One region of the Blastococcus sp. SYSU D00820 genome, then DNA from elsewhere that is predicted to be linked to it. Evidence: riboswitches for the same ligand, from Rfam matches in the RefSeq annotation. Region 1 holds a riboswitch; each other region holds the start of a gene.
What was found. Region 1 has a riboswitch for cyclic di-AMP ahead of ACI79R_RS14770 (hypothetical protein). Riboswitches for the same ligand answer to the same signal wherever they lie in the genome.

Region 1 (3,262 bases):
CGGATCGGAGCGGTCGAGCCGGTCGGCGGCGGGCCGGGATGGAGCAGGCAGCACGTCGGGTCCTCCTCGAAGCGACGTGCACCACAGTCCCGGGCGGTGGCCTATCACGGAAGAGGCAATCGATGATGGGTGTCATCAATGCCGTCGATACCCTCGGCCGGTGAACCTGAGCAACCTCGACCTCAACCTGCTGGTCTCCCTCGACGCCCTGCTCGAGCAGCGCAGCGTCACCCGGGCGGCGCAGCAGCTAGGGCTCAGCCAGCCCGCGCTGTCGGCGTCGCTGGCGAGGTTGCGCCGGCACTTCGGGGACGAGCTGCTCTCCCGGGTCGGCAACGCCTACCGGCTCACCCCGCTGGCGGCCCAGCTCCGCCCGCGCGTCCGGCTGGCGCTGGACGGGGTGGAGCGGGTGTTCACCGCGCAGCCGGACTTCGACCCCGCCGAGTCGACGCGCGAGTTCTCCGTCCTGCTCAGCGACTACGGCTGCGCCGTCCTCGGCGACACGCTGGCCCAGCTGCTGGCCGAGGAGGCCCCCGGCGCCCGGCTGCGCCTCCTGCACAACACGCCCGATGCCGTCGACCAGGTGCAGGAGACGCTGCTCAACCGCGACCTCCTGGTGCTCCCGCACGGCTTCATCAGCGACCTGCCGCACGCCGACCTGCACCAGGACCGGTGGGTGCTCGTCGTGTCCGCCGACAACCCGGTGGTGGGAGAGGAGGTGACCGTCGAGCACCTGGAGTCGCTCCCGTGGGTCGCCACCTACCACGGGCCGACGGCCTCCACGCCCGCCGCCCGGCAGATGCGGATGCTCGGCATCGAGCCGCGGGTCCAGGTGGTCACCGAGAGCTTCCTCACGGTGCCCGGTCTGGTCGCCGGCAGCGGCCGCATCGCCTTGCTCCAGGAGCGGCTGGTGCGGTCGCTGCCGCTGGACGCCGGCGTGCGGGCGCTGCCCCTCCCGTTCGACGCCGGACCGCTGATGGAGGCGATGTGGTGGCACCCGGTGCACGACGGCGACCCCGAGCACCGGTTCTTCCGCGACCTCGTCACGCGGGCCGCGCGGCAGGCGACCGAGCCGCTCGCACCCTGACCCCGGATACACCGCCCGCCCGCGCGGCGACCGCCGCGACACGCATCACGCTGACGAAACGCCGGTCTCCGATTGTCACGAGTCCATAACGACGACTACCGTGTCGGCGTCCGACCGGTCGTCACGACCCCTGCCGGGGGAGTCCGGGCGGACGCCGCCGAGTCGCCCTCCGGGGCGAGCCGGGGACCCACCGCACCACTGGGGTGAATCCCGCGTCGCAGGACCTCGCGTCCCGCGCCGGGTAGGGCTGCTTCCCGCCCGAACCCGTCAGCTGACTCGGTAGGCGGCCTTCTGGGAGAAACGGAGAGCCGCCCGATGGCGCGCCCTGCCACTGCTGCACGTCCTCGATCGACCCGGCACTGCCGGCCCCTGGTGCGCCCGCGGATCTGACCGCCGGCCGGGCCCGTCCCCGCCGCCGCCGTCCCCGCACCCATCCCACGGCCCCCGCGCCCCTGGCGCCGCCGTGCCCGCACCGCTCGGAGCACCCCCCTCGATGGATCCCCGTACGACCACGTCCGGCCACGCCGCCGGCCGCCGCACCCGCACCGCCCGCCGCCGCGTCCTCGCCGGCCGCCGTCCCGGTCTCCTGCTGGGGGTCGCCGTCGCCGGCGCCGTCCTCGGCAACGTCGTCCTCGGCGTCGACCCCGGAGCGCAGGCCGAGGCCGGCGCGTCGGAGACCGTGAGCGTCGCCCAAGCCCTCGGCCTCAGCGCCCAGAGCGGTCCCGTCGACGTCACCGAGAACCTCCAGCCGCTGGAGGACCTCGCGGCCAGCCGCAGCACCCGCGAGGCCGAGGAGGCCGCCGCGCAGCAGGCGCAGGCCGCCGCCGACCAGGCCGCCCTCGACGCACAGCGGGCCGCGGCCGAGGCCGCCGCCCGCGCCGAGGCGGAGGCCGCCGCGGCTGCGGCCGCGGCCGCGGAGGCCGCCGCGGCGGCCGAGGCGGCCGCCGAGGAGGAGTCCTCCTCCGGCGGCTCCGGCTCCTCTGGCGGCTCCGGCGGCGGCGGGGCGTCGGCCAGCACCGCGGCCACCTCGGTCGCGCAGATCCGCAACACCGCCGGACCGGTGTCGTCGCGGGTGCAGGCGGCCGCCGACGCCGTGGTGAGCAACGTGCCCGGCGCCGGGGGCATCACCCTCGGCGGCACCCGCGCCAGCGCCACCGACCCGGACGGGCACCCGTCGGGGAACGCGCTGGACTACATGGTCATGTCCGACGCCGCGCTCGGCGACGCGATCGTGGCGTACCACATCGCGCACTGGGACGAGCTCGGCGTGGCCTACATCATCTGGGAGCAGCGGATCCTCCAGTCCCCGGGCGGCTCCTGGTCGACCATGGAGGACAGGGGCGGCGTGACCGCGAACCACTTCGACCACGTCCACGTCAACTACCGGTGAGCGCGGGCGGTCCGGGCCGCCGTAGCGTCAGCGGCGTGGCACGCGAGTACGACGACGGCGAGGACGACCGCGCTCGGGACGGCGCACCGCCGGCCCCGGAGATCCCCTCCCTGGCCTCCCTGCGGTCGCCGGCCCGCCGTTCGGCGCTCGACCTGCTGGTGCCCGAGCGGCCGGCCGGCCCGCCGGCGCGACCGGCGCGGCCGGCGCCCCGGCCGCCGGAGTACGCCGACCTGCTGCTGCTCGGCCGCGTGGTCGTCCGCTCGCTCGCCGGGCTGCCCGGCCGCTGCCTCCGGCGGCTGCTGACCCGCTGACGGTCCGCCCGTCCCGCTCCTCCTCGGCCCGACCCGCGCCTCCCGGCGCCGGTCGGGCCGAGTGCTGTCCGGGCACCGCGCGCCGCGATCCGGCCCGCCACCTCGGCGATCAGGTAACAGAACGGTCAGCGTCGTTGACGCCGCTCTCGTGATCCACCTAACATCCGGCGGCAACCAAGCACTTGCTTGGGAGCACGCCGGCTGCCTTCCAGACGGCGGTTCCGCACGCGTACGGGCACCACCCCCATCCGACCGGCCACACCCCGAGGAAGTGGTATGCGGACATCCCGGACCCGAATCGCCGCCGTGACGGCGGCCGCCTCGCTCGCCCTGGCGACCGCCGCCTGCGGCGGTGGCGACGACGAGCCCAACCGCCCCGAGGCCAACGCCGAGCTGACCGGGGAGCCGATCATCATCGGCCTCGACGAGGACAGCACCGGCCCCGGCGCCTCCTACAGCGTCATCGCCGGCAACGCG
Region 2 (3,262 bases), on a different contig from region 1:
CACGCCGATCAGCAGCAGCACCACCGGGACCGCCCGGGGATCGCCGGGCGACTCGGCGCCGGCCCGGCGCAGCAGCGGCGTCCAGCTCAGCAGCCAGCCGAGCGCGGCCATGCCGGCCGCGGCGCCGAGCGCACCCATCAGCGTGCCGGTCAGGACGTCGTCGGTGGCCACGTGGCCGAGCTCGTGGGCGACGATCGACTCGATCTCGTCGTCGGGCAGCTGGTCGAGCAGCGTGTCGTAGAGGACGATCCGCCGCGTCGACCCGAACCCGGAGACGTAGGCGTTCAACGACGTCGTCCGTCGCGAGGCGTCGGCGACCAGGACGTCCTCGACCGGGGTGCCGCTCTCCTCGGCGAGCTCGAGCAGGTCGGTGCGCAGCTGGCCGGCCGGCAGCGACTCGAAGCGGTTGAACGCCGGCTCGATCAACACGGGGTACAGGAACGAGCCAGCGACGACCAGGCCGGCCGCGCCCAGCGACGCCCAGGCCCACCAGGTCCGCGGAGCCCGCCGCACCAGCCAGACGAGGAGCAGCAGGCCCACCGCCGTCAGCGCGGCGTCGATGGCGGTGGAGACGGCGACGTCCCGGAGCCACAGCGGCCAGCTGCGGGTGGACAGTCCGTACCGGTGGCGCAGCACCTCGCCGTAGGCGGAGACCGGAAGGGTGACCAGCCGGCCGACGACGAGGAGCGCGATCGTGCCGAGCAGCACCTGCCATCCCCAGCCACCACCCAGCGGACGGGCCACCAGGCGCACCAGCCGCCCGCCGAGCCGGGTGAGGCCGAGCACGGCGGAGACGGCGAGGCCGAGCAGCAGCGAGGTCAGCGACGCCGGGCGGATCGACGCGGCGAAGGCCTCGGCCCGGGCCACCACGTCCGCCGGCAGCCCCTCGCCCGGCCGGATCGGTGTCGCTCCGCCGGGCGGCTCGGGCAGCAGCGTCCACGGGGTGCGCAGGACGATGACCAGCACCAGGGCCGCGGCGAGTACGCCCGCGACCACCAGCGCGGCCCGACGGGCGCTCACCCGGCCGATCCTAGAGCGGCCGGCCCTGGAGACGACGCGGGCCGGTGACCTCGAGGGAGGTCACCGGCCCGCGTCGCTGGACCCTGTCGTCAGGCGATCCGGCGCATCGCGGTGATCCCGCCCATCGAGTCCACGCTGACGACCTTGACCGGCTGGCCGGAGGTCGAGGCGTGCACCATCTGGCCGTTGCCGATGTACATCGAGACGTGGCTGACCGGGCTGTAGTAGAAGATCAGGTCGCCCGGCTGCAGCTCGGCCCGGGAGACGGCCTGGCCCATCTGCGACTGCATGCGGCTGGAGTGCGGCAGGCTGATCCCGGCCGCCGCGTAGGCGTACTGGGTCAGGCCCGAGCAGTCGAAGGAGTTCGGCCCGCCGGCGCCCCAGACGTAGGGGTCGCCGACCTGTGCCAGCGCGGTGTCGACCGCCACCTGGGCAGCGCCGCTGGCGGCCGCCACCGGAGCGACCACGGGCACCGACTCACCGGCGTGCGCCGCGACGACCGCTGCCTGCTGCGGCGCCGACAGCCGGTCGTACTGGGCCTGGTACTCCGCGATGTCGTCCTGGAGCTGCTGCTCCTGCGCGGTGAGGTCGTCCAGCGTCTGCTCGGCCTCCGCCTCGGCGGCGTCGGCGTCGGCCTGGGCCTGCTCGGCGGCCTCGGCGGCCTCGGACACGTCGGCCAGGACGGCCGTGGTGTGCCCGGCGATCTGGTCGAGCGTGGCCAGCGAGGCGACGAAGTCCTCGGCCGACTCGCTGGTCATCAGCAGGTCGAGCGTGGCCATGTCGCTGCTGCTGGTGTAGGCGCTGCGGGCGACCTGGCGGATCTGGCCGTCCAGCTCGCCGAGCTGCGCCTCGGCGTCGGCGACGGCCTGGCGCGCGGCCTCGGCGGCCGCCTGCTGGGCCGCCAGCTGCTCGCGGGCCTCGTTGACCTGCTCGGAGACGACCTCGAGCTGGTGGCTGGCGTCGGCCACCAGCTGGGCGGCCTCGGCGGCGCTGCCGGCCTGCTCCGGGTCCGCCGCGGCGGTGCCCGGCAGGAAGGTGAGCGTCAGGGCGGCGGTGGTCCCCACCAGGACGCCGCGGCTGAACCGTCGGACGACGGGGCGGCGGAAGAGGGGAAGGCGGCCCGCTCCGTTCGCGGAGCCGGGGTGGAGCTGTTCGCGTGCATGCCCCAGTACAGGGCGAGGGGTCGCCACGGGCGGCGGCTCTCCGTTCTTCCTCAGCAACCGCCTACCGAGTTAGCTGACGGGTTCGGGCTGGGAAGAAAAGGTGCCCTATCTCTGCGCCCCGCTGCCGCGGGACGTGTGCCCCGGCGGACCGGCGCACGCGAGAACTCACCCCAGTGCTGCGGTGGGTCCCCGGTTCACCCCCGGCGACGCGGACCCGAGGGCCCCCGCACACCGGACGGTGATTCGGCGGTGCCCGGCCGAGGTCACCCCGTGTCGGGTGACGACCACTCGGTCGGACGCTGACACGGTACGGACGTGATGCAGTTGTGACAAACGCGCACCCCCTGGATTGTGGGAATACCCACTGTGAGGAGCGACGCCACTCCGTGGCGTGACCACTGGGGTGCGCGAGCCCACGCAGCGTCAGACGGCGGCTGCTGTCCGTGATCCGTGCCGGTCACCGGGCCGCCCCCTCAGCCGGTCCGCCGGCGCCCGCTCCCCCGCCCCGGGGCCGCCCCCGGCTCGTGCCGCAGCGGCGGCACCAGGCCGACGTCGGCCAGCGCCCGCACGGCCCGGCGCTCGACGTCGTCCAGGTCGACGACCACGCCCGGGCCGGGCGCGGCCACCTCGGGTGCCGGCGTCCGGGCGGGACGCCCGGCCAGGGGGACGACGGCCGGGTCCTCGGTCTGCCACGTCGGCGGGACGCCGAGCAGCACGGTGACCACACAGTCCGCGCAGCCGGTGCCGCGGGCGGTGCAGGTGTCGCAGTCGATGAGCATGGCTGCTCTCCTCGATGGCTGGTCTCTCTTCCGCGCCGGACGGTAGGGAGCGCCACCGACAATTCCGGCTCAGGTGCCGGCGTACTCCCAGTGCCAGGGCTCCTCGCGGCCGTTGCCCGGGTCGGCCCACGTGGGGTGCAGGAAGCCGAACCGGCCGGCGTTGGCGACCATCCACTGGTACTGCGGGGTGCCGAACACCTCGATGCCCCCGCAGAGGTCGACCGCCAGCCCCCAGCCGTGGTTGCTGGTGCCCGGCACCGCCGCCAGCGCGGGCTTCTGCCCGTAGAGCCGCACCTGGCT
Region 3 (3,262 bases), on a different contig from region 1:
ACTCCTGGCCCTCGGCGTTGCGCAGGGTGGCGTTCTCGCCGAAGAAGCTCTGCGCCTCGTTGCCGATGTTGCTGATGGTCAGGTCGACGATGCAGAAGGTGCCCTGCGCGGTGATGCTCACGTACTGGTCGCCGAGGCTGGTCGCGCTGCAGTCGACGCCGTTGACGACGAACTGGAACTTGCCGTCCAGCGCCGGCTGCCCGATGCCGACGGACGACGACTCGCTGGAGCCGCCGGAGGCCGAGCCGGCGGAGGAGTCGTCGGACCCGCCCTTGCCGGTCTGCGTCGCGATGATGGCGATGACGACGATCGCGACCAGGGCGAGGAACCACGCCTTCTTGTAGAAGGGCTTGCTCGTGGGCTGCGGGGGCGCGGGCTGCTCGGCGGGCGCCTGGAGGTTCTGGACCATGGGATTCCTCGGTGCGTCGGTGGATCGGAGCGCGGACCGGGGGCCCGCTCGACGTCGTCATCGGCGGACCAGTACCGAGACGACTCGGAACGGCCCCATTTCGGATCCCTGTGGTCACAGCACTCCCTGTCGCCTCACAGGGACGTCGGCTCCCGACGCACGCGACCCCCGCCCGGAAGGCCCGGGCGGGGGTCGCGTGGTGTGTTCGGCTGCGGGTCAGCGCACCGGGCCGCGGCCGCGGCCGGCGCCGCCGCCGCGCTTCTTGTTCTGCTCGCCCATCTGCGCGATCAGCTGCTTGATCTTGGCCTGGTTCTCCGGCTTGCGGGCCAGGTCGTAGGCCTTCTTGGCGATACCGGCGACCGCCAGGTTGCGGAGCATGCCCATGGTCGGAACCTCCCTCGGTTGGTTGCCAGGGAGTCTGCCCGCACACCGGGACGGCGAATCATCGCGCACGGGTGATCATGCGTGGCTACGGGCTGTCACGCAGCGCCGGTACGCGGCGATCTCGGAAGGGTCGGGGCCGCAGCCGTCGCCGTCCTCCGCGAAAGGGCAGGTGGGCGCGCGCACTCCGGCTCCGCAACGCCCGGATCCGCTCCCGGTCGGGCAGGCGTGTCGGCGCCGTCGGCCGGGTGGAGACCTCGGCGGGCGGTACCTAGCGTCGTCGCGGTCCGGACGAGACCCGCACCCGCTGCCGCACCCTGGCCGCACTCGCCGGACACCGCCGAACCGGGCATCCGCCCGGGCCGGGGACCCACCGATCCACTGGGGTGAAGCGCTGTCCGGGAACGGACGGCGCCGGGCGACTTCCGCGCCCGAACCCGTCAGCTGACCCGGTAGGCGGTGCACGGAACAGAGGAGAACCGTCGTCCATGACGACCATGCGCACGTCCCTGCCCCGCCGGTCCAGCCGCTCGCTGCGCGGCGCCGTCATCGCCCTGGCGGCCGGTGCCGGGGTGGCCCTCACCCCGGCGGTGGCCTCCGCCAGCGCCGAGGCCCCTGCGGCCGCGGCTCCCGCTGCTGCCGCGCCGGTCGCGGCACCCAACGCCGCGGCGCAGACCGCGGTCGACGCCGCGCTCAGCCAGCAGGGCAAGCCCTACGCCTGGGGTGGCTCGGGGCCGTCGAGCTACGACTGCTCGGGGCTGGTGCAGTACGCCTACCGGGCGGCGGGCATCGAGCTCCCGCACTCGTCGCGCATGCAGTCGACGATGGGCGCGCCGGTCGACCGGGCGAGCCTGCAGCCGGGTGACCTGGTCTTCTACTACTCCCCGGTGAGCCACGTGGGCATCTACATCGGCAACGGGCAGATGGTGCACTCCTCGACCTACGGCAAGCCGGTCGCCGTGGTCGACGTGGACGACATGCCGGGCTACAACTCCGCGCGGCGGATCGCCTGACCCTCGGGTCCGACGCCCGGAGCCCCGGCCGCCGCGCGCGGCCGGGGCTCCGGCGCGGTCAGGACCGGCAGCCGGCGTAGGGCCGGTGCGCCGGCTGCAGCGAGAAGACCGCCTCCGCGTCGCGCGGCCAGGTGCTCAGGAACAGCAGGTTGAACCGCAGGTTGTAGAAGCCGTGCGCCCCGGCGTCGCGGACGGCGGCGGCCACCGCGTCGGCGTCGTGGTGGGCGAAGCGCTCGAGCTCCCCGAAGACGGCGAGGGTGACGGCCTCATCGGCGGCGTCCATGACGACGACGGGCAGCCAGTCCTCGGCCGGCGCGGTCTGGCTGAGCAGGATGTGCACCCGGTTCGGCGCATGGCCGACGCCCGTGCGGCCGCAGGTCAGCGGAGCGGTGCGGACGGCCTCGCCGCCGTTCGGCTCGTACATCTCGGACACCGTCGTCCTCCCCCGTGTCGTGCTGGTGCTGTACCGCGCGGTGCCCAGCCCACCACCGCGCATGCACGCGGGACCGTTCCGACCATCGGTGTGGGTGAGGGCGGCGGCGGATCGGGTGAACCGGCGGGCCTCCGGTGACGGAGCGCGACGGATCAGGGCTGCGCGAACACGCCCAGCTCGGAGACCACCGTGTTGAGCAGCACGCCGCCCTCGTCGGCCACCTCCCGCAGGTAGATGGTCTGTTCGGGGGTCTGCCCGTTGAAGGTCCACGGGCCGCGGGGGCTGTCGTCGACCTCGCCGAGGTCCTGCAGCGCGGCGGTCAACGCCTCGCCGGACACGTCACCGGCCGCTTCCAGGGCCCGGGTGAGGACGTTGGCGGCGTCGTAGGCCTGCATGGCGTACACCGTCGGGAGGACCCCGTAGGCCTCTTCGTAGGCCTGGACGAAGGCCTGGTTGGCCTCGTTGTCGATCTCCGTCGAGTAGTGCAGCGAGGTGCGCACCCCGATCGCGGACGCACCCTGGCCCTCCAGCACGCTGCCCTCCGTGAGGAACCCGGAGCCGTAGAGCGGGATGGTGTCCTTGAGCCCGAAGTCGGTGTACTGCTTGACGAAGGCGACCGCCTCACCGCCGGCATAGAAGCAGAACACCGCGGCTGCGCCCGAGGACTGCGCGCCCGAGAGGAACGGCTGGAAGTCCTGCGTCGTGCCGAAGGGGGTGAGCGCCTGCCCGGCCACGGTTCCGCCGCCGGCCTCGTAGGCCTGGATGAAGCCCGCCACCACCTCCTGCCCAGCGGCGTAGTCGGGTGCCATGACGAACACCGGCCCGATGCCCTCGGCGGCCAGGTGGTCACCCATCGCGGCCGCCACCTGCGCGTTCGTGAACGACACCCGCCAGACGTAGGGGTTGGTCGCCTCGCCGGTGATCGGCCCGGCACCGGCGTTGCCGATCAACAGCACTTTCTGCGCCTCGTTGAACTGCTCGGCCACCCCGAGGGCGGTCGCCGAGTTGACCACGCCGACGACGACG

Region 2: another riboswitch for cyclic di-AMP. It lies ahead of ACI79R_RS10150 (NlpC/P60 family protein); the one in region 1 lies ahead of ACI79R_RS14770 (hypothetical protein).
Region 3: another riboswitch for cyclic di-AMP. It lies ahead of ACI79R_RS10745 (NlpC/P60 family protein); the one in region 1 lies ahead of ACI79R_RS14770 (hypothetical protein).

What each region holds. Positions count from the first base shown of each region.
Region 1 covers NZ_JBJGZW010000013.1:73,405-76,666, reverse strand. Annotated here, with positions in the region: gene ACI79R_RS14780 (cyclase family protein) at 1-54, opposite strand, end outside; gene ACI79R_RS14775 (LysR family transcriptional regulator) at 161-1,084, shown strand; cyclic di-AMP (ydaO/yuaA leader) riboswitch at 1,230-1,385, shown strand; gene ACI79R_RS14770 (hypothetical protein) at 1,578-2,474, shown strand; gene ACI79R_RS14765 (hypothetical protein) at 2,510-2,785, shown strand; gene ACI79R_RS14760 (ABC transporter substrate-binding protein) at 3,092-3,262, shown strand, end outside.
Region 2 covers NZ_JBJGZW010000007.1:72,351-75,612, reverse strand. Annotated here, with positions in the region: gene ACI79R_RS10155 (M48 family metallopeptidase) at 1-1,020, opposite strand, end outside; gene ACI79R_RS10150 (NlpC/P60 family protein) at 1,110-2,084, opposite strand; cyclic di-AMP (ydaO/yuaA leader) riboswitch at 2,227-2,399, opposite strand; gene ACI79R_RS10145 (hypothetical protein) at 2,657-2,962, opposite strand; gene ACI79R_RS10140 (D-alanyl-D-alanine carboxypeptidase family protein) at 3,032-3,262, opposite strand, start outside.
Region 3 covers NZ_JBJGZW010000008.1:12,670-15,931, forward strand. Annotated here, with positions in the region: gene ACI79R_RS10735 (DUF4352 domain-containing protein) at 1-409, opposite strand, end outside; gene ACI79R_RS10740 (hypothetical protein) at 626-793, opposite strand; cyclic di-AMP (ydaO/yuaA leader) riboswitch at 1,119-1,264, shown strand; gene ACI79R_RS10745 (NlpC/P60 family protein) at 1,279-1,803, shown strand; gene ACI79R_RS10750 (hypothetical protein) at 1,862-2,236, opposite strand; gene ACI79R_RS10755 (ABC transporter substrate-binding protein) at 2,389-3,262, opposite strand, start outside.